2 regions of the Pantoea sp. X-Soil-ISGK-275 genome follow, and region 2 is predicted to be linked to the other one. Evidence: predicted binding sites of a transcription regulator. Region 2 holds the regulator's gene; the other holds the start of a gene.
What was found. The regulator PhoB, encoded in region 2, activates phosphate uptake and scavenging genes when phosphate is short. The targets are predictions, from matches to a motif close to CTGTCATAAAACTGNCNNAT.
Positions count from the first base shown of each region.

Region 1: the regulator PhoB is predicted to act here: its motif matches at 4,841-4,860, upstream of pitA (inorganic phosphate transporter PitA).

Region 1 covers NZ_AP035976.1:3,932,763-3,948,059, reverse strand. The annotation lists gene prlC (oligopeptidase A) at 1-1,150, shown strand, start outside; gene rsmJ (16S rRNA (guanine(1516)-N(2))-methyltransferase RsmJ) at 1,159-1,908, shown strand; gene uspA (universal stress protein UspA) at 1,954-2,391, opposite strand; gene uspB (universal stress protein UspB) at 2,810-3,145, shown strand; gene pitA (inorganic phosphate transporter PitA) at 3,190-4,689, opposite strand; gene AC6I8A_RS18360 (BaiN/RdsA family NAD(P)/FAD-dependent oxidoreductase) at 4,932-6,116, shown strand; gene AC6I8A_RS18355 (hypothetical protein) at 6,167-6,514, shown strand; gene AC6I8A_RS18350 (CCDC90 family protein) at 6,781-7,263, shown strand; gene AC6I8A_RS18345 (IclR family transcriptional regulator) at 7,441-8,223, shown strand; gene rhmD (L-rhamnonate dehydratase) at 8,237-9,439, shown strand; gene AC6I8A_RS18335 (MFS transporter) at 9,488-10,774, shown strand; gene yfaU (2-keto-3-deoxy-L-rhamnonate aldolase) at 10,788-11,588, shown strand; gene AC6I8A_RS18325 (AraC family transcriptional regulator) at 11,699-12,190, opposite strand; gene AC6I8A_RS18320 (alpha/beta fold hydrolase) at 12,509-13,531, shown strand; gene AC6I8A_RS18315 (GGDEF domain-containing protein) at 13,562-14,533, opposite strand; gene hemB (porphobilinogen synthase) at 14,643-15,297, opposite strand, start outside.
Region 2 covers NZ_AP035976.1:1,087,778-1,103,074, reverse strand. The annotation lists gene AC6I8A_RS05010 (PstS family phosphate ABC transporter substrate-binding protein) at 1-279, opposite strand, end outside; gene phoR (phosphate regulon sensor histidine kinase PhoR) at 806-2,116, opposite strand; gene phoB (phosphate response regulator transcription factor PhoB) at 2,137-2,826, opposite strand; gene sbcD (exonuclease subunit SbcD) at 3,024-4,229, shown strand; gene AC6I8A_RS04990 (AAA family ATPase) at 4,226-7,903, shown strand; gene AC6I8A_RS04985 (DUF799 domain-containing protein) at 7,956-8,609, opposite strand; gene AC6I8A_RS04980 (DUF4810 domain-containing protein) at 8,606-8,965, opposite strand; gene AC6I8A_RS04975 (CsgG/HfaB family protein) at 8,977-9,654, opposite strand; gene AC6I8A_RS04970 (cell envelope integrity TolA family protein) at 9,809-10,228, shown strand; gene qhpR (AraC-like transcriptional regulator QhpR) at 10,158-11,249, opposite strand; gene AC6I8A_RS04960 (phosphotransferase enzyme family protein) at 11,401-12,405, opposite strand; gene eat (ethanolamine permease) at 12,665-14,029, shown strand; gene mak (fructokinase) at 14,225-15,136, opposite strand; gene rdgC (recombination-associated protein RdgC) at 15,282-15,297, shown strand, end outside.

The DNA of each region.
Region 1 (15,297 bases), 2.8 Mb from region 2:
GACCGATCTGGCGAAACGCGCTCGTCCACAAGGCGAAAAAGAGCTGGCTCAGCTGCGCGCCTTCGCGAAGAAAGAGTACGGCGTCGACGAGATGAATCCGTGGGATCTCACCTATTACGGCGAAAAACAGAAACAGCATCTCTACACCATCAGCGACGAGCAGCTGCGTCCGTACTTCCCGGAAGCGCGCGCGGTGAGTGGTTTGTTCGAGGTGGTTAAACGCATTTACGGCATCACCGCCAAAGAGCGCAAAGACGTCGATGTTTACCATCCAGACGTGCGCTTCTTCGACCTGTTCGACGAAAGCGGTGAACTGCGCGGCAGCTTCTATCTCGATCTCTATGCGCGCGAACACAAGCGTGGCGGCGCGTGGATGGACGATTGCGTCGGCCAGATGCGTAAAGCCGACGGCAGCCTGCAAAAGCCGGTGGCCTATCTCACCTGTAACTTTAACCGTCCGCTGCAGGGCAAACCGGCGCTGTTCACGCACGATGAAGTGATCACGCTGTTCCATGAATTCGGTCATGGTCTGCATCATATGCTGACGCGCATCGAAACGCCGGGCGTATCCGGTATCAGCGGTGTGCCGTGGGATGCCGTCGAGTTGCCAAGCCAGTTTATGGAAAACTGGTGCTGGGAGCCGGAAGCGCTGGCGTTTATCTCCGGCCACTACGAAACCGGCGAGCCGTTGCCGAAAGAACTGCTGGATAAAATGCTGGCGGCGAAAAACTATCAGGCGGCGCTGTTTATCCTGCGTCAACTGGAGTTCGGCCTGTTCGATTTCCGTCTGCATACCGAGTTCGATCCTGCGCAAGGCGCACGCATCCTCGAAACCCTGCGTGAAGTGAAGAAGCAGGTTGCCGTGGTGCCAAGCCCGGAATGGGGCCGTTTCCCGCACGCTTTCAGCCATGTATTTGCTGGTGGTTATGCGGCCGGTTATTACAGCTATCTGTGGGCCGACGTGCTGGCTGCCGATGCCTATTCGCGCTTCGAAGAAGAGGGCATTTTCAACCGTCAGACCGGTCAGTCGTTCCTCGACAATATCCTGACGCGTGGCGGTTCCGAAGAGCCAATGGAGCTGTTCAAACGCTTCCGTGGCCGTGAGCCGCAGCTCGATGCAATGCTGGAACACTACGGAATTCAGGGATAAGCCGGCTTGTGAAAATTGGTTTAATTGATGAAACAGGCGCCGGAGACGGCGCCTTATTACATTTAGCCGAGCGCTGGGGTTTGCAGCAGGACGATCAGGCAACGATGGCGCTGGTGTTAACCGCCGAGCACCTTGAGCTGCGTAAGCGGGATGAGCCGAAACTCGGCGGCATCTTCGTGGATTTCGTTTCGGGCGCGATGGCGCATCGGCGCAAGTTTGGCGGCGGTCGCGGCGAAGCGGTGGCGAAAGCGGTCGGCATCAAAAGCGGTTATCTGCCAGATGTGGTTGATGCGACGGCCGGTTTGGGGCGCGATGCGTTTGTGCTGGCGGCGCTGGGCTGTCGCGTGCGCATGCTGGAACGTCATCCGGTGGTCGCGGCCTTGCTGGACGATGGTTTGCGTCGCGGTTATCAGGATGCGGAGATTGGCGGCTGGCTGCGCGATCGGCTTACGCTGCTGCACGCCGTTAGCCAGCAAGCGCTGAGCGATATCACGCCAGCGCCGGATGTGGTTTATCTCGATCCGATGTATCCGCATCGCCAGAAAAGCGCGATGGTGAAGAAAGAGATGCGGGTGTTTCAGTCGCTGGTCGGTGCGGATGATGATGCTGATGCGTTGCTGGAACCGGCGCGCCGTCTGGCGAAGAAGCGCATTGTGGTGAAGCGTCCGGATTACGCGCCGCCGTTAGCGGGCGTGGTGACGCAGGATGCGGTGGTGACCAAAAGCCATCGTTTTGATATTTATCCGCCGCTGGGGTAGAGCGAGTGGTTTTGAGGAAGGTCGCCATGAATGGCGACCCTACGGTTACTCTTCGTCTTCGTCGCGCAGCGGAACAATTAACATGTCGATATGCACGGTGTTAATCAACTGGCGCGCCGATGACATCAGCTTGCTCCAGAAGTCCTGATGGTGACCACACACCACCAAATCCACATCATATTTCTTAATCGCATCCACCAGCACCTGGCCAAGATCGCCGCTGCCGCTCAGGGTTTCACTGATCGGATAACCGGCGTTAATTGACAGCTCTTTCAGCGCGGTGTGCGTCTCTTCAGAAATACGCTTCTGCATGTCGCCCAGATTGACATCAATCAGCCCGGTGTAGAGGTCTGAATAGTTCACATCAACGTGGATCAGCGAGATTTTTGCATCATAAGGACGGGCCAGCGAAACGGCTTTATCAACCAGCAACTGGCTTTCCGGGGAAAGGTCTACTGCAATCAGGATGTGTTTATAAGCCATGATAAAACTCCTTTCTCAAGATTCGGGGCAATCTTCCTGCTTTCACGGTCGGCGATTCCTTTGCGCGAGACGGCGATGAAGCGCCACCAACCAACTATTTCAGCCTTGCAGGCGGTTTTTGTTATGTCCTGAGTATAGCCAGAGTTGTTAACAAATGCTGCAAGCGCAAGTTCGCTTGTGAGGGAGATCAAGCGTTATCGGCTTTTTCACTCGCCCTGAACGAAAATCATCGCTGGAAAAAAATTCAACAGATCTCCTACACTGAAAATAAGTGCCACTGCCATATGCGTTGCGCACTCAGGTTCGCATAACAACAATGCAATCGACATCATTCAGTGGCTGGTTTATTTCCCGTGCGGCGTCTACAGCAATTCCCCGCTGCGTTCGACGTCGTTGCGGCTCCAGCCGGGAGGGGAACATGATCAGCACTATCGCGCTTTTTTGGGCTCTGTGTGTGGTTTGTCTGGTGAATATGGCGCGCTATTTCTCTTCTTTGCGCTCACTTTTGGCCGTTTTGCGCGGTTGCGATCCGCTGTTATATCAATACGTGGATGGTGCGGGTTTCTTCACGTCGCACGGGCAGCCAAGTAAGCAGGTGCGGCTGGTGCGCTATATCTGGGAGAAGCGCTATCACGATCATCATGACGACGAGTTCATTCGCCGCTGTGAGCGCGTGCGCGGACAGTTTGTGCTGACCAGCGGGCTCTGTTTTTTGGTGGTGGTGAGTTTGATTGCGATGGCGATCTGGCAATAAAAAAGGGCGACATCGCGTCGCCCTCGAATATTTCTGCGCTTTGCTTAGATCAGTTTCAGTGCAATCCAGTAGAGCGAACCCGACAGCAAAATACATACCGGCAAGGTGAACACCCACGCCATAGCGATATTTTTGATGGTGCGACTCTGCAATCCACCGCCATCGACCAGCATAGTACCGGCCACCGACGACGACAGAATGTGCGTGGTAGAAACGGGCATACCGGTGTAACTGGCCACGCCAATCGATACTGCGGCCGTCACCTGCGCCGACATCCCTTGCGCATACGTCATGCCTTTCTTACCGATTTTCTCACCAATGGTGGTGGCAACACGACGCCAGCCAATCATGGTACCGATGCCGAGCGCCAGCGCCACAGCCACAATAATCCAGATCGGTGCGTACTCAACGGTGCCCAGCAAATCGCTTTTCAGCTTGTTGAGGAAGCGCTTATCTTCCGCGCTGGTTTCCGGCAGCTTGGCCACTTTATCCACGGTATCGGAAACGCACAGCAGCAGACGACGCATCTGGCTGCGTTGATCAACCGTCAGCTGATCGTAGCTCTGCAGGTTGTTAAGCAGCAGCTGCGCACGATCGATAGCCTGCAGCGCACGGCTGCTGTCGCAATGGAACTCCTGCGGACCGCCAAGCGATTCATCCGGCGTTGGCACCACAGGCGGCGCCAGCTGCATCATGTGCGTCAGCGACTCGTTGTGCTGCTGATAATACTGCTCCAGATGATTGACGGCATCGCGGGTGCGGGTGATGTCATAACCTGATGCATTCAGGTTCACCACAAATCCCGCCGGCGCGACGCCAATCAGCACCAGCATAATCAAGCCAATGCCTTTCTGACCATCGTTAGCGCCGTGTGAGTAGCTCACGCCAATCGCGGAAACGATCAAGGCAATGCGCGTCCAGAACGGAGGCTTTTTCTTGCCATCAATCTTTTCACGGTCAGCAGGCGTCATATGGATGCGTGAACGTTTGGTGGTTCCGCTCCAGTAGCGACGCAGGATAAAGATCAGACCGCCTGCAATCACCAGACCTACAATCGGTGAAAGAATCAGGGACATGAAGATATTGATGACTTTCGGCAGGTTGAGCGCATCAACCACCGAGGTGCCGGTCATCAGGGCGTTGGTGAGACCAATACCGATGATAGCGCCAATCAATGTGTGAGAACTGGAGGCGGGCAAACCCAAATACCAGGTGCCGAGGTTCCAGATAATCGCGGCCAGCAGCATGGAGAAGACCATAGCCAGGCCGTGGGCCGAACCGACATTCAACAGTAAATCGGTCGGAAGCATGTGAACGATGGCGTACGCCACGCTCAATCCACCAAGCAAAACACCTAAGAAGTTGAAAACACCCGCCATGACAACCGCCAGTTGCGCCCGCATCGCACGGGTATAAATGACAGTCGCGACCGCGTTAGCAGTGTCGTGAAAACCGTTGATTGCTTCGTAAAACAATACAAACAGCAGAGCAAGAATCAGTAACAGGCTGGTACTGAGGTCGAGACCAGCAAACAGATGTAGCATAAACGTTACGCCATTTTGGGAGGACATGAACGCGGCGCATTATCTGCGACAACGTGCGCGATATGAAAGAAAAATATAGCTCTTTATTGTCTTAAAATTGTAATGCAGCGTATAGATTTAGCTGAAAACGGCTAAAAATTAGTGAGTTACATTATGACACATTTACGGCATTTTTTTGAAGCTGGCGCTAAAAGCCGCAAATCCCTACAATCAGCGCCTTTCGGGCAAGGCGGATAAAAGCAGTGGAAAAGTTTGACGTTATCATTATTGGGGCAGGCGCAGCCGGCATGTTCTGCGCGGCGCAGGCGGGACAATTGGGTCGTCGCGTATTGCTGCTGGATAACGGCAAAAAAGCCGGTCGCAAGATATTGATGTCGGGTGGCGGTCGCTGCAACTTCACCAACATGCATACCGAGCCCGCTGCGTACCTGTCGCACAACCCGCATTTCTGTAAATCGGCGCTGGCGCGTTACAACCAGTGGGATTTCATCGATCTGGTCAATCGTCACGGCATTGCGTATCACGAGAAAACGCTGGGACAATTATTCTGCGATGACTCCGCGCAGCAGATTGTCGATTTGCTACTGAAAGAGTGTGATGCCGGGCAGGTGACGCTGCGACTGCGCAGTGAAGTGCTGAGCGTCGAGCGCGACGACAGCGGCTATACCTTACAGCTGAACGGTACTTCGGTGCAGGCTGAAAAATTGGTGATCGCCAGCGGCGGGCTCTCGATGCCGGGCCTCGGCGCCACGCCGTTTGGCTACAAAGTGGCGGAGCAGTTCGGCCTGAAAGTGTTCCCGACGCGCGCGGCATTGGTGCCGTTCACGCTGCATAAACCGCTGCTGGAACAGCTCAACACGCTGTCGGGCGTCGCGCTGCCCACCACCATCACCGCGCAGGATGGCACCTTATTTAAAGAGGCGATGCTGTTTACCCATCGCGGCTTATCGGGCCCTGCGGTGCTGCAAATCTCCAGCTACTGGCAGCCGGGCGAATTCGTCACCATTGATTTATCACCCGCCACCTCGCTGGATGATTTCATTCATGTGCAGCGCGAAGCGCATCCCAACCTTAGCCTGAAAAACAGCCTGGCGAAAATTCTGCCAAAACGTTTGGTTGAGGTGCTGCAGGAGCTGAAGCAGATTCCTGACGTCACGCTGAAGCAGCTGAACAGCAAGCAGCAGGGCGAGCTGGTTAATATGCTGCATCAGTGGCGCGTACAGCCGAACGGCACTGAAGGTTATCGCACTGCCGAAGTGACGTTGGGCGGCGTTGACACCACCCAGCTGTCATCAAAAACCATGGAAGCGCGCGATGTGCCTGGCTTATTCTTTATCGGCGAAGTGGTGGACGTTACCGGCTGGCTGGGCGGTTACAACTTCCAGTGGGCATGGAGCTCGGCCTGGGCGTGCGCGCAGGCACTTTAATTCACGTCGCTATCATGGCGCGCTTCACTCTTCAGCGGATAAACCTATTCATGTTAAAACTCAAATACATTGTGCCTTTGCTGATCGTCATCAGTGCTGTGGTTTGGTGGCTGATGCCGCACTACAGCGATGAGGATAAAGGTTATTACATCGCCATGTTCTGTACGCTGACTCACGATGGGCGCGGCAATGCTCCGCAAGATATGCAGCAGATTATTGAAGGCAGTAATTCCGATTACGCATTGCAGAAGGTGCATTTCCAGCAAGGCCTGGCAGAGCATCTGCAAACGGTTTGGCAGGATTTGTCGCCGCAACAGCAGCAGCAAGCGCGGCAGGAAAGTTTATCCTGCCGCCGGTTGATGTCTGAGAAATTGCTACCGGGCCAGCCGGTTCAGTGATCATTGCACTGGCAGCGTAAGCCTCTACAGCTTTGCTGCCATTTCAAGAAGCAACTCAACACCTCCCCGCTGCAATATCGCAAAACTTTTCGCGGCAGATCCTGACGTCAATTTTGCGAGATGCCCGCATCCGTCTGAACGTTACTTGTTGTACTAATTGATATTTTTCGCAATGCCGCGCAAAATATCAACACTTACATGGCGCAACAATCGCTCGCTGAGGAAGATGTCGGCTTATGCCTCACCTCAACTCAAGAGCTTCACGGATGACACTCGCGATGATGAATACACACAAAGCTTTTAAAGCACTGCAGCTGGCCGGCGTCAGCGATCAGCAAGCCAAAGCCATGGTCGAGATCTTTACCGAAATGCAGCAGGACAATGCGTTATCTCGTGCCGATTTGATGAAGGCCGGAGAAGGCATTACAGGGAGTATTAAAGAACTGGATGTTCGACTTACTGGTGCGATTAAAGAGCTAGATGACCGGCTAAGTGGCGCTATTAGGAAGCTGGATGATCGGCTTAGTGGTGCTATCAGGGAGCTTAATGTTCGGCTTACTGGTGCTATTAAAGATCTCGATTTTCGCTTAAGTGGCGCGATTAAGGACATTGACGAACTAAAAGCTGACGTCAAACAACTCAAAGCGGATGTTGCCGCGCTGAAAACCGATATGCGCTGGATAAAGCGTTTGTTAATGGTGATGACCACTACGATGGTGATTGCAGCCATCAAATACATTTTCTCTTAAATTTCCTGATTCTGCGCTGCGAGTACAGCCGACTGTACTTGCAGCGCGGCGCGATTCACATTCCCGCACACGCGCTGCCGCCAGACGCACTGTGCGCCACGTAATTTGAAGCGGCGCACACTTCTCAGAGGTTAAAACCACAACACTGCGCTCCAGATCATCAGACTGGAGTCCAGCATGTTGGAAATTACGCCTGTCCCGGCGCTGACGCGCGCCATTGCGATTCTCGACTTTATTGCCCAGCACGGACCGTGCAGTGCCGCCGAGATCATTGAAACGCTGGCGCTTCCCAAAAGCAGCGCCTATCTGCTGTTCGCTGAACTGAAAAAACAGCGTCTGATCACCATTGATCGCAACAACAACTACTGCTTGTGGACGCGGCTGGTGGAATTTGCCGGTCACGCGTTGCAGCACATGGATATCCGCGATATCGCGCGTCCACGTCTGACGCGCTTAATGCAGCACACCAATCTGTTGTGCCACCTCGGCATCCTCGATGGCGGCCACGCCTGTTACATCCTCAAACTCGAATCTGCCGCCACCATCAGCGTGCGCTCGCACGAAGGGAAAAGCCTGTCGCTCTATCGCTCGGGCATTGGCAAATGTTTACTGGCCTGGCAACGGCCTGAAGAGCAGGAACGTATTATCAGCGGCCTGCGCTTTGTGGCGGTGACGCCAACCTCGCTGCGCAATGCCGACGCGCTGCGCACTGAGCTGGCACGCATTCGCCGTCAGGGCTGGAGCTTTGATAACGGCGAAGATTATCCCGATGTGCGCTGCGTTGCCGCGCCGATTTTCAATGCCCGCCAGCAGTTAGTCGCTGCCATTTCTCTGGTGGGTACCCGACTCGAGATTGACGACGACAAACGCGATTACCTTGCTGGTCAGGTGATTGCCTGCGCCCGCGATATTTCCCGTCTGCTGGGCTGGCGTAGCCCGGCGGAAAAGCACGCCTCATAACCAGGAGAAGAGCATGTCCCTACCTAAAATTAAAACTGTCCGCGCCTACTTTGCCGGTGGCGCTACCGCTGATAAAGCGGCGGCTGGCGGCGATTATCACGATCAAGGTGCCAATCACTGGATTGACGACCACGTCGCCACGCCAATGAGCAAATACAAGCAGTATGAGCAGTCACGTCAATCCTTTGGCATCAACGTATTAGGCACGCTGATCGTGGAAGTTGAAGCCGATAACGGTCAAACCGGTTTCGCCATTACCACCGGTGGCGAAATGGGCTGTTTCATCGTGGAAAAGCATCTCAACCGCTTTCTTGAAGGGCGCTGCGTCAGCGATATCAAACTGATTCACGACCAGATGATGAATGCCACCATGTATTACGCCGGATCGGGCGGGTTGGTGATGAACACCATTTCATGTGTCGACTTGGCGCTGTGGGATCTGTTCGGCAAAGTCACCGATCTGCCGGTCTACAAACTGCTGGGCGGCGCGGTGCGCGATGAACTGCAGTTCTATGCCACCGGCGCGCGTCCGGATCTGGCGCAGAAGATGGGCTTTATCGGCGGCAAAATGGCGGTGCAGTGGGGACCGCATGATGGCGATGAAGGCATCCGTAAAGAGGTGGCACGCATCGCTCACTATCGCGAAACCTGCGGCCCGGATTTCTGGCTGATGCTCGATTGCTGGATGAGTCAGGACGTCAATTTCGCCACCAAACTGGCGCACGCCTGCGCACCTTATAACGTCAAGTGGCTGGAAGAGTGTTTGCCGCCGCAACAGTTCGAAGGTTACGCACAGCTGAAACAGCAAGCGCCGCAGGGCATGTTAATCACCAGCGGCGAACATCACGGCACACTGCAATCGTTCCGCACGCTGGCAGAAACCGGCATCGATATTCTGCAGCCGGATGTGGGTTGGTGCGGCGGCCTGACAACGCTGGTTGAGGTAGCGGCGCTGGCGAAATCACGCGGCCAGCTGGTGGTGCCGCATGGCTCTTCGGTTTACTCGCATCATGCGGTGATCACCTTCACCAACAGCCCTTTCAGTGAATTCCTGATGACCAGCCCGGATTGCAGCACGCTGCGTCCACAGTTTGATCCGCTACTGATCAACGAACCGGTGCCGGTTAACGGTCGTATGCACAAATCGGTACTGGATAAACCGGGCTTCGGCGTGGAACTGAATCGCGATGGACTGAAGCGTCCTTATCAACACTAATCGCAGCGGCTGCGGCGACGCGTCGCAGCCGTGCGTGAGGGTTTTACCATGGATAATCTGGTGTTAAGCGCGGTTAAAAAGAACCGCGCACGTCTTATTCCTTTCATGTTGATGCTCTACGTGCTGGCGTTTCTGGATCGCGCCAACATCGGTTTTGCCAAAGAGGCGTATCAACTGGATACCGGCCTGAGTAATGAAGCTTACGCGTTAGGTGCCGGAATCTTCTTTGTGGTGTACGCGCTACTTGGCGTACCGGCTAATTTGTTAATGAAGCGATTCGGTGCACGCAGCTGGATTGGCGGCACCACGCTGCTGTGGGGATTTCTTTCTGCGGCGATGGCATTTGCAGATACCGAAGCCAAATTCCTGCTGGTGCGCACCTTGCTCGGCGCTGCTGAGGCGGGTTTCTTTCCCGGCATGATTTATCTCACCTCGCTGTGGTTCCCGCAGCAGCAGCGCGCCAGCGTTATGGGGCTGTTTTATATGGGCGCGCCGCTGGCGTTGACGCTGGGTTCACCGCTTTCTGGCGCACTGCTGGAAATGCACGGCGTGCTGGGCCATCCCGGCTGGTTCTGGATGTTTATCATTGAAGGATTGCTGGCGGTAGCGGCCGGTGTTTTCACCTTCAGCTATATCGACGATACGCCGGCAAAAGCGCGTTTTCTCAGCGCCGAGGAGAAACAGGCGCTGCAACGTCAGCTGGACAGTGAAGAGCAGCAAAAGCCGACGTCACATCTGCGTGATGCGCTGCGCAATGGTCGCGTCTGGCAACTCGCCATCATCTACATGACCATCCAGATTGCGGTATATGGACTGATCTTCTTCCTGCCATCGCAAGTGGCGGCGCTGTTGGGCACCAAAGTCGGTTTCCTCGCCTCGCTAGTGGCGGCGATTCCGTGGGTTGCCGCGCTGTTTGGCACCTGGCTGATTCCGCGCTATTCCGATCGCAGCGGCGAGCGTCGCCGGGTGGCGGCGTTTACGTTGCTGGCGGCGGCTGTCGGGATTGGTTTGTCCGGATTGGTTTCACCGCTGTTGGCCATCATTGCGCTTAGCGTCGCGGCGGTGGGGTTTATTGCCGTGCAGCCGGTGTTCTGGACCATGCCGACGCAGCTGCTTTCTGGTACCGCGCTGGCGGCTGGCATCGGCTTCGTCAACTTGTTTGGCGCCGTGGGTGGCTTCCTCGCGCCGCTGATTCGCGTAAATGCCGAGATGCAATTTAACAGCAGCGCCGCCGGATTGCTGGCGCTGGCGCTGATTGCCGCCATCGGTTCACTCATTATCCTCAGCCTGAAAGTGGAGCGTCAGTTGCCGCACTCTCAGCAGGCAAGTCATTGAGTTAGGAGAAGCTATGCAGGACCCATTAAAAAATCCTTTCAAAGCCGGATTGGCTAAAGGTGAAACGCAGATTGGCTTGTGGCTGAGCAGCACCTCGTCGTATCTGGCCGAAATTGCCGCCACCAGCGGCTACGACTGGCTACTGATTGATGGCGAACACGCCCCGAATACCGTGCAGGATCTCTATCATCAATTGCAGGCGGTCGCGCCTTATCGCAGCCAGCCGGTGATTCGTCCGATTGAATTCCAGACCGCATTGATTAAGCAGGTGCTGGATATCGGTGCGCGTACCTTGCTGGTACCGATGATCGATAGCGCCGAGCAGGCAAAAGCGCTGGTGCAGGCGACGCGTTATCCACCTTACGGTACGCGCGGCGTCGGCGCTGGCGTGGCGCGGGCGGCACGTTGGGGACGCGTGGAAAATTACATGGCGTGCGCCAATGAAGAGTTGTGCCTGTTGATTCAGGCCGAAAGCAAAACGGCGATTGATAATCTGGATGCGTTACTGGAAGTAGAAGGCGTTGACGGGATATTTATTGGCCCGGCAGATTTATCCGCTTCATTAGGTTATCCCGATAATGCCGCGCATCCTGAAGTGCAGAAGGTGATTGAGCACAGTATTAAACGCATCCACAGCGCGGGAAAAGCGGCCGGTTTTCTGGCAGTGAATCTTGAAATGGCAGAACGCGCCATTAGTTGGGGGGCAAACTTTGTTGCTGTCGGTGTGGATACCATGCTGTATACCGATGCGCTGGATAATCGGCTCGCGCATTTTAAAAAGAGCGTAAATGCGCTGAATAAATCGAGTTACTAATTGAGAAACGGATGGTATTCCATCCGTTTTTCATTGGTGAAATAGAGCATTTAATTGAAATGAATAAGTCTGTTGATGTCAAAAGGCGTTAATAAAAGATCGGTTATTTATCAACGCATCACACAACCGATTCGGGGTGGAAATCTATCGTTGCGCGCTAGCGGCGTAACAATATCTTTAGCACGTTCTGTGGCATCAAAACCCGCTTGACGACACAGCATGCAGGGATCGTTGCTTTCTCGCATTGCTTGTTTGGTTTCATCATCGAGCTGGCGCTTGCGGCAATACAGCGGTGTGCAGCCTAATACATGCTTAAACGACCGGGTAAAGGATTGCTGACTTTCGAAATGGTATTTAACCGCCAGACTGATAATCGGCACGTTGCTGGCTTTTAAGTCATTGATACATTGAACCAGTTTCTTTTTGCGGATGTAGCGTGCCAGCGTTTCATTGTGATAGCGGGCGAAGAGTTTCTGCAAATACCATTTAGAATAGCCGGACTTTAGTGCGATATCATCGATGCTTAAACGTTGATCCAGATTAGCCATAATCCATTCGGTTACCGAATCAATTACCCCTTCATTGTATTTTTGCTGTGTCATCATAGTCCTCCATTAACACGCACAGAGTGTAATTTAATTAATCTTTCCAATCTGCAATTAATGTAAAGTTTTCTGATTATTGAGCTATTTTGTTATTTGTCATCAAGACCGGTCTTGGTTTTAGTGAATTTACAGGTTTTCTTGTTGTGATGGTGTTGAATATTTACTGTAATAACGGGCGTTATTATTAACTCAAATTTTTCATCGCGTTGTGATGCTTAATAGTAAAAGGCGTATTTTTTTGGCGGCACACTTCATCAATACTTAACGCGAATTAACGTGCCAGACTGAAGGTTTTCACTCTTGAGGAATGGCGCTATGGATTTTCGTTTCAAGCCAAAACAGTCACTTGCCGTTATTCTGGCATCAATCGCGCTCTGCGTTAGCGCCCCGGCGCTCGCTGCCAATGTGTATGGCGAGCAGTTGGAGGGCTTCAACTATCCCTATCCTCTGCAGCACTTTAATTTCACCTCGCAGCAGCAAGCGCTGAGTATGGGCTATATGGATGTCAAACCTACGCAGCAGGCCAACGGCAAAACCGTGGTGCTGATGCACGGCAAGAACTTCTGTGGCGCAACCTGGGACGACACCATCAAAGCGCTGAGCCAGAAAGGTTATCGGGTGATTGCGCCGGATCAGATTGGCTTCTGCAGCTCAACCAAACCCGCTAACTATCAATACACTTTCCAGCAGCTGGCGCAGAACACCCATCAGCTGTTGCAGCAGCTGGGTATCGACAACGCCATTATTGTTGGGCATTCCACCGGCGGCATGCTGGCGACGCGCTATGCGCTGATGTACCCACAGCAAACGCAGAAGCTGGTGCTGGTCAATCCCATCGGTTTAGAAGACTGGAAAGCCAAAGGCGCGCCGTGGCGCTCGGTGGATCAGTGGTATCAACGTGAACTCAAGCTGGATGCGGCGGGTATCAAGAAGTATGAACAGCAGACTTATTACAGCGGCCAGTGGAAGCCGGAGTATGACAAATGGGTCGATATGCTGGCCGGACTGAACAGCGGACCGGGTCACAAGAAAGTGGCGTGGAACTCGGCGTTAATCTACGACATGATTTTCACACAGCCGGTTTATTACGAATTTAAAGATCTGCGCGTGCCAACCACCTTAATGGTCGGTACCGCCGATACCACGGCGATTGGCAGCGATATCGCGCCGCCGGACGTGAAAGCAAAACTCGGTCATTACAACGTGCTGGGCAAGCAGGTGGCGCAGCTGATTCCCGGCGCTCGCTTAATCGAATTCCCCGGCATGGGCCACGCGCCGCAAATGGAAGAGCCGCAGAAGTTTAATCAGACATTAATCGCCGATTTAGCTGGCAATTAACCGCAGGGTCGCCATTAATGGCGGCCAACATCAACTTAGCTTCTTTTTCCCATTTTTAGCGGCGTACATCCGTTCGTCGCTACCTTCCAGCAATTGTTCCAGCGATTGCGGATGGTCAGGATCGAACTCAACAATGCCCGATGAGAAGTGCAGGGCGTAACGCCGCTCCAGATTCTGGGTTTGCTGTTGCAGGAAACCATCAAAGCGCGCCAACACGCCTTCGGCATCGGCGAGCTGTAAGCCGTTAAACAGCACCACAAACTCATCGCCGCCCAAACGGGCAAAGATATCCGCGTGGCGGAAACTCACTTTCATGGCATCGGCAAAATCCATCAGCGCGCGGTCGCCTTCGCGATGGCCGAGCGTATCGTTAATGGCTTTAAAGCGATCGAGATCGAGGAACGTCAGGCTGGCGGGTAACTGCTTCACCTGGCACTCATTCAGCGCCAGCTGGCCGAGCGTCATAAAGCCACGGCGATTGGTGATTTGCGTCAATTCATCGGAGGTCGCGGTCTGGAAAGCCACCAGCTCCGCTTCCGCCATCGCAGCCAAATCGCGCAGGGTGTGGATATCGTCTGCATCGAACTGGCGCGCATGGTGATCGATAATGCACAGCGTGCCGACTTTAGCACCGGCAGGCGTACGCAACGGGCAACCGGCGTAGAAACGCACCGGATTATCGCTGTTATTTACCAGGGGATTATCGTGGAAGCGTTCATCTTCGAGGGCATTCTCCACCACCATCACATCATCCTGCAGCACGGCGTGGCCGCAGAAAGAGGTATTGCGCGGTGCGGTGGTAGCAGCGTAACCGGCCGCCGATTTGAACCACTGATGGTCCTCTTCCAGCAGGCTGACTAGCGCGACGGGCACGCCAAACAAACGACGGGCAAGGCGGGTTAATCGGTCGAAACGCTCTTCTGCCGGCGTGTGCAGAATGTTGAGCGCACGTAACTGGGCCAGACGATGTGACTCGTCCGCAGGCAGTGCAGGTGCTTTCATCGCGTGACTCTTATTAATTATGGAATGACTGAAACACTGGTGTTGGTGCCATAAAGGCTGAAAGCGCCTGGCAGCGGGATGCGATGTCCGATGCCAGGCGTAATGATAATCAGAGCACTTTTTGCTCGGCGAGATCAAGGGCAAAATAGCTGAAAATGAGATCGGCGCCGGCACGTTTAATCGCGCCCAGGCTTTCCAGAACCACATTACGTTCGTCGATGGCACCCGCCTGTGCGGCGAATTTGATCATCGCGTACTCGCCGCTCACCTGGTACGCCGCCAGCGGCAACGTGGTGCGTTCGCGAATATCGCGCAGGATATCGAGGTAGGCACCCGCCGGTTTCACCATCAGTGAATCTGCGCCTTCCGCTTCATCAAGCAGCGACTCGCGCAGCGCTTCACGGCGGTTCATTGGATTCATCTGATAAGTCTTACGATCGCCTTTCAGCGCGGTACCTGCGGCTTCACGGAACGGGCCGTAGAAGGAGGAGGCGAACTTCGTCGAATACGACATGATGGCGGTATCGGTGAAGCCGGCGGCGTCGAGCGCCTGGCGAATGGCTTTCACCTGGCCATCCATCGCGGCAGAAGGGGCGATAAAGTCGGCACCGGCTTGTGCAGCCACTACGGCTTGCTTACCGAGGTTAATCAGCGTTTGGTCGTTATCAACGCCGTGATCGCACAGTACGCCGCAATGGCCGTGGCTGGTGTATTCGCAGAAACAGGTATCAGACATCACGATCATTTCTGGCACGGTGTCTTTG
Region 2 (15,297 bases):
CGCAATGAACAGTTGACGTTCGTCGATCTGCATCGGGCGGCTCATCGCGCCCAATTGTGCAGCACCGGCGGCCAGCGCGGTCGGTGCGGTAGACGATCCCGCCGCCTGCACCTGAACGTTCACGCCTGGCGACTGGCGGCTAAAATCCTCGCCCCACAGGGTCATCAGATAACCCAACGTATCCGATCCGACGCTGCTCAGATTGCCGGTTAGCATGGTTTGTTGGCCGTGTGCCAAAGCAGAGCAAAGCAGCGAGAGGGATAGCAACAGCGATTTCATGGGCGATTCCGCAATTTAATGAGACGCCTATTCTGGAGCGGCGTGATTTATCGCGCAATAAATTGCGTAAGGGTTGTCAGTTAAGCGCGAAGCGGTCGCCATAAATGGCAACCCTACGAAAATCCCGTAGGGTGCGCATTTATGCGCACCTGGTCGCCATAAATGGCGACCCTACGAGACTTGTAGCGATGGCGAGTCAAAATTATGCCTTTATGGTGCAGCGCGGGTGTTGAGGCGACATCCCAAACCGCTGAACGATTGAGGGATTCCAGGGCGAGCCGCATGGATGCGGCGAGAGGTGGCGCTGAGCAGGAGCGAATCGCCACCGGTCCGTCAGGAATCGTGAATGAGTGAAGGTACCGCGCAGCGGCGGGTTGGGCTGGCGCAAGGCCCGGGAGTGCAGAGGGCGCGGCCAGGCGCTCTCTGCTCGGTCGCCGCACAAGGGTGCTGCAACTGCCTCAGCTTAGGGCGAACGAAAGCCGCTCTGTGCTTAACTGAGCGGCATTACGCCATGGATGTGCAAACCTTAATTAACCTGCGCTTGCAGCGCGCTAGCCACAATCAAGCGTGGCGGCAGCAGGAAGCTGAAACAGGTTTCCTGATGCGGCACGCTGGTGATCTCGAGCCGCGCATTATGATGGCCCAGCGCGTGCTTCACGATTGCCAGCCCCAACCCGCTGCCGCCGGTGGCGCGTGAACGCGCTTTGTCCACGCGGTAGAAGCGTTCTGTAAGGCGCGGCAGATGCTGTTCGCTGATGCCCGGCCCGTCATCGCACACCTTAAACTGCGCGCCTTGTTTGGTACGCAACCAGCTGATGTCGATGCGCGTGCCATCCGGCGTGTGATTCACCGCGTTGTAGACCAGGTTGGAAATGGCGCTACGCAACTGCTCATCGTTGCCGAACACTTTCAGGTGCGGATCGGTATGGAAATGGATGGTGTGACGTCCCTGGCTCAGCGTTTCCGCTTCACGCTGCAATAGCAGCAGCATGCCCGGCACATCCACCGTCTCTTTCAGATCGATGGCTGGCGCCGCTTCGATACGCGACAAGGTCAGCAACTGCTTCACCAGGCTGTCCATGCGGCGCGTCTGCTCTTGCATAGTATGTAACGCCTTGCTGCGCGTGCGCTCGTTCATTACCGCGTCGTCCATCATTTCCAGATAGCCCTGCAATACCGTTAACGGCGTGCGCAGTTCATGACTGACGTTGGCAAAGAAGTTGCGCCGCGCGCCTTCCAGCTGGTGCATCTGGGTGACATCACGCGCCACCATCAGCCACTGTCCTTCGCTGTAAGGCATCACGCGGAATTCCATATGATGCTGATTATTAAGGATCTGCGTCAGCGGTGTGTCGAACTTGCGCTGGCGGATATAGCGGGAGAATTCAGGATAACGCAGTAAATTGAGGATGTTCTGGCCGTTATCTTCCGGCCAGCGCAGGCCAAGATGCTGCTGCGCCAAGCCGTTGCACCAGAAAATGGTGCCCTCTTCGGTGGTCAGCACCACCGCATCCGGCAGCGATTCGGCACCGCTGCGGAAACGTTTGATCAGATTGCCCAGCTCGCGGCGGCGACGCCGGTTGCGCAACTGCATCTGATACAGGCCATAAAACAGCGGTTCCCAGCTGCCGCGTCCGGTGGGCGGCGTCATTGAACGATCGACCCACAACCAGTGCGACAGACGCATCAGATTGCTGAAGTGCCAGAACATCACGCCGGTCACCGCAATCAGCAGTAACCACGGCAGATATCCGAACAACAGACCCAACACCAGCGCAGGTAAACAGACCAGCGCCAGCTCGGTCAACAATCTCTTCCAGGAGAGTCGTTCCAGCACGGTAAAAACTCCGTTTACGTTTAGTAGCGGGCAGAGAAACGATACCCTGTTCCGCGAACGGTTTGAACCATGCGATCGTGGCCGGTCAATTCCAGCGCTTTACGTAAACGGCGAATATGCACATCGACGGTGCGATCTTCGACATACACATTGGTGCCCCAAACGTGGTTCAGCAGCTGTTCGCGGCTGTACACGCGTTCCGGGTGCGTCATAAAGAAGTGCAGCAGTTTGTATTCGGTCGGCCCCATCTCCAGCGGCGTGGTTTCCGACATCACGCGATGTGAGGATGGATCAAGGCTCAGGCCCTGCATCTCAATCACCTCTTCCACCGCCATCGGTGAAATACGGCGCATCACCGCTTTAATACGCGCCATCAGCTCTTTGGGTGAGAATGGCTTGGTGATGTAATCATCCGCGCCCACTTCCAGACCGCGCACGCGATCCTCTTCTTCACCGCGCGCCGTCAGCATCATCACCGGGATGTCACGCGTCATGGCTTCACGCTTCAAATGCTTAATAAACTGAATTCCGCTGCCGCCGGGCAACATCCAGTCCAGCAGAATTAAATCAGGCCAGGGTTCGATCAGCTTACTAATCGCGCTGTCATAATCTTCCGCCTCAATAGGCTGGTAATCATTCTGTTCCAGCACGAAACATAACATTTCACGGATGGGAGCTTCGTCTTCCACAACCAAAATGCGCTTAGCCATTGTAACTCCTGCTAGTGTGACAACGTGTCACGGGGATTTGCGGCGCCATTATGCGTCAGTTTTGTGACACTTTTATGAAAAAGCCGCCCTAAGATAGATAGATAAAAAACAGAAATGTCACAATAAAAATCTGCTTTTTTTCTTTGTGATCTTAAGTGGTTATAATTCGCCTTCGCTAAACAGAGCACGGAGCAAACATGCGCATCATTCACACCGCTGACTGGCATCTCGGTCAGTTCTTTTACAGCAAAAGTCGCGCGCGGGAACATCAGGCGTTTCTCGACTGGCTGCTGGATCAGATTGTGCAGCATCAGGTGGATGCGCTGATTATCGCGGGTGATCTGTTTGATACCGGTTCGCCGCCGAGCTACGCGCGTGAAATGTTTAACCGTTTTGTGGTGGCGCTGCAGCCAAGCGGCTGTCAATTGGTGGTGCTGGCGGGCAATCACGATTCGGTGGCGACGCTGAATGAATCACGCGAGCTGCTGGCCTGCCTGAATACGCAGGTGATCACCAGCGCCACGCCGCAGGGAGAACAACAGGTGTTAACCCTGAAGCAGCGCGATGGCGTGCCGGGTGCGCTGCTGTGCGCCATTCCTTTTCTGCGTCCGCGCGACATTCTGCGCAGCCAGGCTGGCCAATCCGGTCGCGAAAAACAGATCTCGCTGCTGGAGGCGATCGAGCAGCATTATCAGCGCTGTTTCGCCGCCGCGCAGTCAATAAACAGCGCGCTGCCGATCATCGCCACCGGCCATCTCACCACCGTTGGCGTCACTAAAAGCGATTCGGTGCGCGACATCTATATCGGCACGCTGGATGCCTTCCCGGCGCAGGCGTTTCCGCCAGCGGATTACATCGCGCTTGGTCACATCCATCGCGCCCAGCGCATCGCCAACAGCGAACATATTCGTTACAGCGGCTCACCAATTCCGCTCAGTTTTGATGAGCTTGGTCGCGACAAAAGCGTCTTCCTGCTGGAGTTTTCCGACAAGCTTAAGGACGTGACGCCGCTGATCATTCCGCACTTCCAGCCGATGCAGATGCTGAAAGGCTCGATGGCGGAGATTGAACATCAGCTGGCGCAGTTCAGCGAGAGCACCAGCGAGCTGCCGACCTGGCTGGATATTGAGATCACCACCCAGGAATACCTCAGCGATCTGCAACGTCGCATTGAAGCGCTGACCGAAAATCTTCCGGTCGAAGTGCTGCTGGTGCGCCGCAGCCGCGAACAGCGGCAGCGCAGCCTCGAACGGCTGGAGAACGAAACCCTGAGCGAATTAAAAGTGGAAGAAGTGTTTGCCCGCCGACTGGCGCAGGAAGATCAGCTGGATGCTGAGCAAGCAGAACAGTTAACGCAGCTGTTCCGCACCCAGCTTGCCGCGCTGGAGAATCCATCCGCATGAAAATTTTGACGTTACGTTTTAAGAACCTCAATGCGCTGCGCGGCGAATGGTTTATCGATTTCCGCCGTGAGCCCTTTGCCAGCAACGGATTGTTTGCCATCACCGGCGCCACCGGCGCGGGCAAAACCACCTTACTCGATGCAATTTGCCTGGCGCTCTATCACCAAACGCCGCGCCTCGGCACGCTGTCGCAAACCCAGAATGAGCTGATCACGCGCGACACCGCCGAGTGTCTGGCAGAAGTGGAGTTTGAGATCAAAGGCGAAGCCTGGCGCGCCTTCTGGAGCCAGAACCGCGCGCGCGGCCAGGCCGACGGCAAATTGCAGGCGCCGCGCGTCGAGCTGGCGCGCATGGCGGATAATCAGATCATCGCTGATAAAGTCGGCGACAAGCTGAAAGCGATTGAAACCCTGTCGGGGCTCGATTTCGCCCGCTTTACCCGCTCGATGATGCTGTCACAAGGCCAGTTTGCCGCCTTCTTGAATGCCAAACCCGGCGAACGCGCCGAGCTGCTGGAAGAGCTGACCGGCACCGAGATCTACGGACAAATCTCGGTGCAGATCTACGAACGCTGGCGCACCGCGCGCAGCGAGCTGGATACGCTGCGCGCCCGCGCCGGTGGCATGTGGCTGCTTGATGAAGCGCGCCGCGCAGAATTGACGCAGCAGCTGGCGGAACTCGGCGCGCAGGAGAAAATTCTCAGCGAACAGCTGACGCTGGCGCAGCATCAGCAGCAATGGCTGGTGCAGCAGCAACAGCTAACGCAGGAACAGCAGCAGGCCGAACAGACGCTGCTTGCCGCGCAACAGGCCTGGCAGCAGGCAGATGGCGATCGTCAGCGGCTGGCGCGCGCCGAACCGGCAGAAAAACTGCGCGAGAAGTTGCAGCAGCGCGAACAGCTGCAGGGCGATCTCCGCATGCTGGAACAGCAATCGCAGCAGCTGCAGGCGCAACAACAGCAGGCCAAAACCGCGCTGCAACAGGGCGAAAGCCATTATCAGGCCGCGCAGCAGGCGCGCGAGCAGGCGATACAGCAACAGCAGCAGCTCGAAACGCTGCTGACCGAGCAGGTTATCCCGCTCGATCAACGCATTACCACCACCTCGCAGCAATTGGATGAACAGCAGCGGCTGCATCTGCAGCAACAACAGGCGCTGCAAACCAGCCAAACCGCGCTCAGCCAGCAACAGCAGGTAAGTGAACGTTTACAACAGCAGCTAGTGCAGCAGCAGGAATTCCGCACTCGCGAAGCTGCCGTCGCCGATTGGGGCGCAGAACTGACGCGCTGGCAGGCGGAGATCGCCCGGCTGGATGAGCGCGAGCAGACGCTGACGCAGCTCATCGCGCAGCAGCAACAGCAGCGCAGCCAGCTGGAGCAGCATCAGCAGGCTCAGGCTCAGCGTGAAAAGGCGGCGCAACCGTTGCAGCAAGCCGAAGCGCAGGCCGCGCAGCAGCGTCTGCAAGCGGAGCAAGCACTGACTTCGCTTGAGGCCGAGATCACCAGCGCCAGCCTGCGTGCCGCCCTGACGCAGCATCAATCACAGCGTTCTGCACGCCAGCAGCTCAGCCTGCTCGCCGCGCAGTGGCGCGCGTTGCAGCCGCAGCGGTTGCAGCGTCAGCAGAAACTGGCGCAGCTCCAGCAGCAGCATTTGCTTGACGAACAAGCGTTGCAGGCGCTGCGCGACGAGTACAAACGGGAACATCAGGCGCTGCTCGATGTGCGCAAAATCTGCGAGCTGGAGCGCACCATCGCCCAGCTGGCCGACGAGCGCGCCAAATTGCAGCCGGATCAGCCCTGCCCGCTGTGCGGCTCGTGTCAGCATCCGGCAATCGCGCAATATCAACAGCTTGAACCCGGCGCCAATCAGCAGCGTTTAACTGAGCTGGAAACGCGCGTGGCACAGCTGAAAGAGTCCGGCACCGCCAAAGGTGAGCAGCAGAAGCTGTCGCTGCAACAGCAGCAGGCGTTGCAGCAGGAAATCGCTGATTACGACCAGCAGCTGGCGACGGTGAACACCCAATGGCAAGCGCTGAGCGGTGAGCTGGCACTTACCTGCACGCTGGAGCAACAGGACGACTTTACGCAATGGCAACAGCAGCAGGATGCACAGGAACAAACTCAGCTGCAGCAGCTCCAGACGCGGGAAAATGCCGCGCGTGCGCTGCAGCAGGCGAAGGATGCGCATCTGCAACAGCAGCAGCTGTGGCAGCAGCATCAAAATCAACAGCAACTGGCGCTTCAGCAGATCGTTAGCACGCAGCAGACGCTGGATGAAATCAGCCAGCGTGAGACCCGCGAGCGCAGCGCCATGCAGCAACTGGCGCAGCAGCTTGAACAACAGTTAGCGCAGCATCAGCTCAGTTTGCCAGACGCGGCTGAGCGGGAAAGCTGGCTCCACAGGCTACAGCAGCGCTGGAGCGCATGGCAGGAAAATGAGCGCTTACACGGCGAGTTGCAGCCGCAGCTGGCAAAAGCCGAAAGCGAGCGCAGCAGCCTGCAGCAGAATCTGGCGCGTGAACAGCAGCGGCTGGATGAGCTGCAGCAGACGCTCAGCGCGCTGCAACAGCAGCGCCAGCAGCAGCAAGAACAGCGTCAGCAGCTGTTTGGCGATCGTCGGGTGGCGGAAGCCCGACAGCAGCAGCACGCCGCGCTACAACAGTGTGAACAGGCGCTGGCGCAGCAGCTACAGCAGTGGCAGCAGGCGCAAAGCTCGCTGCACAGTCTGAATGGCCAGTGTGAGCAGATCGCGGCGCAGCAACACACTTTGCGTGAACGCGCTGCCGCAGCCGAAAGCGCCTTCCTCGCCGCGCTGCAGCAGAGTGATTTTGCCGATGAAACGGCGCTGCGTGCCGCCCTGCTGGATGAGCGCGAGGTGCATGAACTGCGCCAACAGTTACAGGTGCTCGATCAGCAGCGCCAGCAGCAACTCACCCTCAGCGAGCAGCTCACGCAGCGCTGCACCGCGCATCAGCAGCAGCGCCCGGCCGATCTCAGCGATGAAGTCGCCGCCACGATTCAGCAACAGCTGGAACAGCTGCGCATGACCTTGCGTGACAACGCCCGTCAACAGGGCGAAGCGCAGCAGCAGTTGCACAGCGATGCACAACAGCGTTTACAGCAACAATCGTTGCTGACGCAAATCGCTACGGATGAAGTAGAGCTGGCGCAGTTGGGCCGCCTGAACGATCTGGTAGGTTCGGCCAAAGGCGATAAATTCCGCCGCTTCGCACAAGGCCTGACACTCGATCATCTGGTGTGGCTGGCGAACCGTCAGCTCGATCGCCTGCACGGTCGCTATCTGCTACAGCGCCGCATCAGTGAAGAGCTGGAGCTGGAAGTGGTGGATACCTGGCAGGCGGACGCCACGCGCGATACGCGCACGCTGTCGGGCGGCGAGAGTTTCCTCGTCAGCCTGGCGCTGGCGTTAGCGCTGTCGGATTTGGTGAGTCATAAAACGCGCATCGAATCGCTGTTCCTCGACGAAGGCTTCGGCACGCTGGATGCCGAGACGCTGGACACCGCGCTGGATGCGCTCGACGCCCTGAACGCCAGCGGCAAAACCATCGGCGTGATCAGCCATGTGGAAGCGATGAAAGAGCGTATTCCGGTGCAGATCCGCGTCCGCAAGATGAATGGGCTGGGTTACAGCAAGCTGGAGTTGCCAGGGGAATAAATCAGGTCGCCATGAATGGCGACCCTACGATGCTTAGGCGGGCACCGGTTTTTTATCTCACTGTCGCCAACTTATAACGTGGGCCAACCAGCAAGCCGCCCTGCTCGTTCTGCGCCAGCAGACGGGCGCTGGTCACCCCGGCGATGGTGTGTGCCTTATCCGACACATTGCTGGCAATCTGCTTGATTGCCGCTGACACCAACATGCCAATAATGCCACCGTTATTGTTGTTGCCATCTTCCGCGTCGCTGGCGGTGGCAATGCCTTGCCACAGCTCTTTACCGCTGCGCAGATCTACCAGACGCGCCGTCGCCGACACTTTGGTCACGCTCTGGATCACCTGATAGCTGCTGCCGTAATCGGTCACCGAAATATACAGCGCGCTGTCGGCGTGGAAGATGTCATGCAGGCGCTGCGGGCTGACAGCCTGAATTTCATGGCCATTGGTTAATCCGTTCTGCTGGAAGGTTTCATCCACCACCGCCACCGGGAACACGTAATAGCCCGCTTCCGCCAGCGGACGCGTCACCAGTGAGGTGAAGCTGTTCGCCGCGTTCACATCCGGCGCGCGGTTATCCGCAGGCAGCACCAGAATTGAGGCTGGCTTGCTGGCGCGGAAGGCGCTGTAGTCGTACGGTTTTTTGGGCGCGCAGCCGGTCAACAGCAGCGCGGCGAGCACGCCTAAAGAAACAATCAGCTTTTTCACTGAGCAACTCCTTGTTTTTTCTTCATCAGAAAGTCCATGTATGGCGCAGATTCCGGGAACAACTGTTTCTCGGTGGCAAACTGGCCGAAGGCTTTATCGGTATCTCCGGTTTTGGCGTACAGCAAACCGAGCTGCGCGTGCAAGCCCGGCGCGACCGGTTTGTTGACCGATTTAGCTTTTTCAATATCCAGGTTCAGTGCTTCAATCTGTTTCTGCGGATCGCTATCTTTTTTGTAGTAGCTGTAAATCTGCTGCTGGTAATCGCCCCAGTAATAGATCGGTTCCGGCCCTTTTGGCGCACAGCCTGCCAGCATGCCCGCAGCGATCAGCGCCGCACTCAGTTGCAACATTTTCATGCTCAATATCCTTATTTCGCCGGACGCCATGCGCCGCTGTTAATGCCATCTACTAAGTGATCAACCGCTTCACGAATCGCCAGATCCATCACTTTACCGTTGAGGGTTGAGTCATAGCTGGTGGTGCCGCCGAAACCAATGATTTCACGCGCTGAAAGCTGGTATTCACCCGCACCCTGCGCGCTGTACACCACTTCTGAGGTGGTGACATCAACTACATTCAGGTTGACTTTGGCATAGGCGACCTGGCTCTTACCGCGTCCCAAAATACCCCACAGCTGCTGATCGCCCACTTCTTTGCGGCCAAATTCAGTGATATCGCCGGTGATGATGTAAGTCGCACCTTTGATGTTCTGTTCGCTCTTCTTAAAGCCCGCTTCCTGGTGCAACTCTTTCAGGTTGCTGCGATCCAGCACGTTGAAGCGATTGGTCTGCTGCAGGTGGGTGACCAAAATGGTTTTCGACTGATTGCCAAGACGATCAACGCCATCAGAGAAGATGCCGTTCATGTACGAGGAGCGGTTATCAAACTGGCCAACCGCAATCGGGCTGCGCACGCCCTGATAGGCGGGCTGGCTGGCCGCACGCACCTGTGGCGCTTCAATGGCGCGTGACGATTCGGTTGCGCAGCCGCTGAGCAGCGTGACGCTTAACAAGGAGAGTGCCGCAAGGGCATATTTTTTCTGCATTTCTAATCCATGAATCAAAAGGGGATAAAGCCGCGAGGCTGCGGCAAATTCTGGTTCTGCCGACAGTCAGAGTAATGCCATAGCATTGGTTGAGTCGGTCTGTAGACTGTCGGCAGTGAGGGGAAGGATCTTTAGTGAAAATACAGGCACATTAATGAATTTAATTAATCGAATGGCGGGATTATTGGGCGGGTTAATGATTGTGGTGGCGCTTAGCGCTTGTCAGCATTCTCAGCCAAAGCAACAGGATAGCATCGTCAACCTGTGCCAGCCGCAGAGTGCGCCGGGCAGCGCATCCTGCAAATGGGCTGATGAGATGCAGCATCAGCTCAACCAGCATTTCCGCGATGCGCGGCGTTATGCCGGTCAGCAATGTCTGGTGCGGCTCGAGTGGCAAAACAGCGGGCGCTACGCGGTGACGCAGACGCAAGGCGACGAAACGCTGTGCCTGCGCGCCTGGCAGTTGATTGGTCAAAGCAAAGATTTACCGCCGCCGCCAGAGATTAACCAGCCAGCGTGGTTCGGTTTTGCCCCGGCGACGCCGAGCCATCCTGGCGCCACTGGCGCGGGCTGATGCCAAACCAGCGGCGGAAGGCGCGGGAAAAGGCGCTGACTTCGGAGTAACCGAGCAGCAGCGCCATCTCTGAAATCGGCAGCTGCTTCTGTTGCAGATAGTGCGTTGCCATCTCGCAGCGCACTTTGTCCACCAGCGCGGTAAAACTGATGCCCTCTTCGCGCAGCCGCCGTTGCAGCGACCAGCTCGACAAGCCCATTTTTTCGGCAATTTCTTCCAGCACTGGTTCGCCCTGCATCAGTGACAAATTCACCTGCGATCGCGCCTGTTCCACCACGCTCTGCAGGCTGGCAGAACTGTTCAGGCGGCGAATGGCATCCTGCATAACCATCAGCAGCATCGGATCCTGCTCCGGCATGCTGCGCAGCAGATCGCGTTTCGGGATCAACAACGAGTTGAAGGGTTGATCAAACCACACCGGCGCATCGAACACTTTGCAGTGCTCGTGCCACTGCTCCGGGCGCGGATGTTCGAAGTGCACTTCGCGCGGCGCCCAGTTTTTGCCGGCGACATGACGGATCAAGTTGAGGAACATGCCGAGCGTTAGCTCCGCATCCTGACGTCGTGACAGGATCGCGCCGTGGCGCACCTGATAATCGAGCCGCCAGCACTCGCCTTTGTCCACCAGCCGCGTCAGCGTGTCGTGCTGATGCCATGGAAAGGCATTCACCACGTTGTGCAGCGCCTGCTCCAGCGTCGGCGAACAGAGGCCGATATACCCAATCAAGCCTAATGACTGCGGTTTGAACTGCTTGCCGTAATGCAAACCGAAGTTATCAAAACCGGAATGACGCGCCGCTTCTTCCATCACGCGGCAGTAGTTCACCAAACCCAGGCTCAGCGTGGGGCTCGCCAACAGTTCGGAGTTAATGCCGCTGATGCCAAAGATGCGATCGACATCGCCGCCTTTGTCAGTGATAAACCCGCTCAGTCCGGTGGCGGCCGCTGCCAACACGCCGCGGTTGCTGGCGCTGACGGACAAAGCGCTGAAGGCTTCAGTGGGTGTGATGAGTGATTGCATCGGAACCTCTGCGTGTGGCGCATGTGAAACAGGTGGAGGATTCCAGCAATTTTCGTACCAGGCGAGTGATTTGCGGATTTCGTCGTAGGGTCGCCATTCATGGCGACCTCAATTGCGCCGCAACAGCGCAAAGCTGCTCACTGCTGGTGCATCAGACGCCGACCGGCAGCTGATTGGTTTCCAGATAACGTCGGCAGAGACGCACCGAGTGATCGGCCCAGCGCGGCCCGAGACTCAGCGCCATTTCCGTTTCCGCGTGCGATCCCATCCACGCGGTCATCTGAATGCGACGCTGGATCAGCAGTGTCGGCACCAGCGCCATCTCTTGATCGCTGATGTGCGCCACTTTTTCGTAACCGAGGATCCAGTTATCCACCCATTCGGCGGCGCGCGGATGATGCTCAACGAAACTGATCGCCGCCGCCAGATCGTGCAGATACCAGCCGAGCCCGCAGTCATCAAAGTCGATCACCCGCGTTTCGCCTTTATGCAGCAGCAGATTGGTCAGACGCAGATCGGCGTGGATCAAACCATAACGATCCGCCTCTTTGCCGAAGCCTTGTAGCTCTTGCCCGACGCGCGCCACCGCTTCGGCGACGATGCCGTGATCGGCCGGATTGAGGTTCGGCGCATCCTGCCAGCGTCCCCAATGGCTTTGATCGCTGACCATGGTGTGGTGATCCCAGATAATGCGCTGGAAACCTGCCGGTTTCTGCCAGCTGCGGCTGTGCTGATGCAGACGCGCGGTGATGTGACCAAGCTGCTGAAACGCTTTGGGATCGACATCGGTGGTGGGCATGTCACCCTCGATCCAGTGGAACAGTACCGCATAACGCTCTGCGCCATTTGTCATCGGCAGCGTCAGCACGGTTGCGCCATCGCTGGCCGGGATCGCCTGCGGCACCATGATGCCGATGTCGCGCAGCGCATCCAGCCACAGCAGCTCGCTCTGAATGTCCGCTTTGCTGTGATAGTGAGGACGATGCAGACGCAGCGCGTAGCGTTTGCCCGCCGCCTGCAACAGGAAGGTGGCATTTTCCGAGCGGCACAGCAGCTTCAGTTCGCCGCGCAGTGCCGCGGGGTAACTGGCCAGCGCCTGATGCGCCAGCAGGATGATTTCAGCATCGGTTAAGGTATCGGATTGTTCGGCACTCATTCATCAATCTCCAGCATCAAGCAAGTGGTATCAGCATGGGATGACGTCGTCCTGACTGCTTGACCGCAGACAACCCAAAGTTGACCGCAGCGTGCATCTGGCACTTTTCTTGCCTCAGAGTTGACCGTGGAGGACAAAACTCACTGCGCCCGCGTCAAGTTTTCCCGCGCCAGCCAGCGGCATTATCACTTCACTGTAGCGCAAAGATAAAAAAGCGCGGTGAAGCTGCCGCACCAACAATGACGACGGGGAAAAGACGATGACGAATAAGCTCAAACCCACGCTTGGTACCCTGCATTTGTGGGGCATTGCGGTTGGACTGGTGATTTCCGGGGAATATTTTGGCTGGAGTTACGGATGGGGCGTGGCGGGCACGCTGGGATTTCTCATCACCACCGCGATGATCGCTACCATGTATACCTGTTTTATTTTCAGCTTCACCGAACTGACCACCGCGATTCCGCATGCCGGCGGCCCATTTGCCTACAGCCGCCGCGCGTTCGGTGAAACCGGCGGCTTGATCGCGGGCCTCGCCACGCTGATTGAGTTCGTATTCGCACCGCCGGCGATTGCCATGGCGATTGGCGCTTACCTCAACGTGCAATATCCCGATCTCAATCCGAAAACCGCCGCAGTCGGCGCCTATATCGTCTTCATGACGCTGAACATTCTCGGCGTTAAATTGGCGGCGATGTTCGAATTGGTGGTCACGGTGCTGGCGGTTCTGGAGCTGCTGGTGTTTATGGGCGTGGTGTCGCCAGGCTTCAGCATCGCCAACTTTGCCGCGAACGGCTGGGCGGGCAGCGATCACTTCGGCATGCCGGCGATGTCGGGCATCTTCGCCGCGATTCCGTTCGCCATCTGGTTCTTCCTGGCGATTGAGGGCGCGGCGATGGCGGCCGAAGAGGCCAAAGATCCGAAGCGCACCATTCCCAAAGCCTACATCACCGGCATTCTGACGCTGGTAGTGCTGGCGATTGGCGTGATGCTGCTGGCCGGTGGCGCTGGCGACTGGCGCAAGCTGTCGGACATCAACGATCCGCTGCCGCAGGCAATGAAGATGATTGTTGGTGAAAACTCCAACTGGATGCACATGCTAGTGTGGATTGGTCTATTTGGGCTGATTGCCAGCTTCCACGGCATTATTCTCGGCTATTCGCGCCAGTTCTTCGCCCTCGCCCGCGCCGGCTATCTGCCACAGAGTTTGGCCAAGCTGTCGCGCTTCCAGACGCCGCACCGCGCGATTATCGCCGGGGGTTTGATTGGTATCGCTGCCATCTACAGCGATGGCTTTATCAATCTGCAAGGCATGACGCTGACCGCCGCGATGATCACCATGGCGGTATTCGGCGCGATTGTGATGTATCTGATGAGCATGCTGAGCCTGTTTAAACTGCGCCGCACTGCGCCAGAGATGGAACGCAGCTTCCGTGCGCCGGGCTACCCAATTGTGCCCGGCATTGCGCTGGTGCTGTCGCTGGTGTGTCTGGTGGCGATGCTGTGGTTTAACCCGGTGATTGGCGGCCTGTTTGTGGCGATTATGGCGGTGGGATATGTCTACTTCCTGGCGACCAAAGCCCAGCGCGATAACGCACCGCAGGATTCGATGTTAGTGGGTGAGTAAGTGGGTTAGTGCTGGCTGTCCCCCATCCCGGCCTTCCCCCGCAAGCGGGGGAAGGAGACGCTGCCACATGCAGCCTCCAAACTCACATATAGCAGCATCTTCCTCCCCCATTTATGGGGGAGGACCGAGGAGGGGGACAGCAGGCACAAACCGAGGAGGGGGAAAGCGAGCACATACAGAGGTGCGTAAAAGAAACTACCCTTTCAACGGCCACAACCACGCTGCCCCACGCACGCCGCTCGAATCCCCGTGCACCGCCTTTAGCACCGGTGTTTCACACTCGCGGCCAAACACCCACTGCTTCATCAGGGCCGGCACGGTTTGATACAGGCGATCGTTATTACTCATGCCGCCGCCCAGCACAATCACATCGGGATCAAGCAGATTCACCACCTGCGCCAGCGATTTCGCCAGACGCATTTCGTAGCGATTCATCGCCAGCTCCGCCACCGGATCCTGCTGCTCAATCAGCTTGATGATCTCCGCACCTTTCAGCGCTTTACCGCTCAGACGCTGATAATCGATTGCAAAACCGGTACCCGATACAAAGGTCTCAATGCAGCCCTGCAAGCCGCAATAACAGGGCACTTCGGCGCGATGGCGCAGTTCATCTTCGTCCATCCACGGCAGCGGATTGTGGCCCCACTCACCGGCATTGCCGTTACCACCAATGCGCGACTCACCGCCAATCGCTACGCCCGCGCCCGATCCGGTGCCAATTATCACCGCAAACACCAGCGGCTGACCCGCGCCCGCGCCATCTACCGCTTCGGAAACCGCCAGACAATTCGCGTCATTGGCAATGCGCACGTCACGATTCAGCGCCTGCGCTAAATCCTTATCCAGCGGCTGACCGTTCAGCCAGGTGGAGTTGGCGTTTTTCACCCGCTGCGTATAGGGCGAAATCGTGCCGGGGATGCCGATGCCGACCGTGCCCTGCTGCCCGGTTTTCTCCTCTGCCAGCAGCACTAAATCGACAATCGCCTGAACCGTGGCAGCGTAGTCGTCACGCGGCGTGTTAACGCGATGACGGAACAGCTCCTGACCCTGATCAGACAGTGCAATCACTTCAATTTTGGTACCGCCTAAATCAATCCCGATGCGCACGATTTATTCCTCATTATTCGTTCTGGTGACAAATACAGTAGAAGGCTGAATCGGGAAAGGCAATGAAACCCATCCGATGTTTCGCTATCATGCGCGCTGACTTAGAGACTTGTGCGCCCGATCGCACCCACGGTAAGGAATTCCGATGTTGTGGTTTAAAA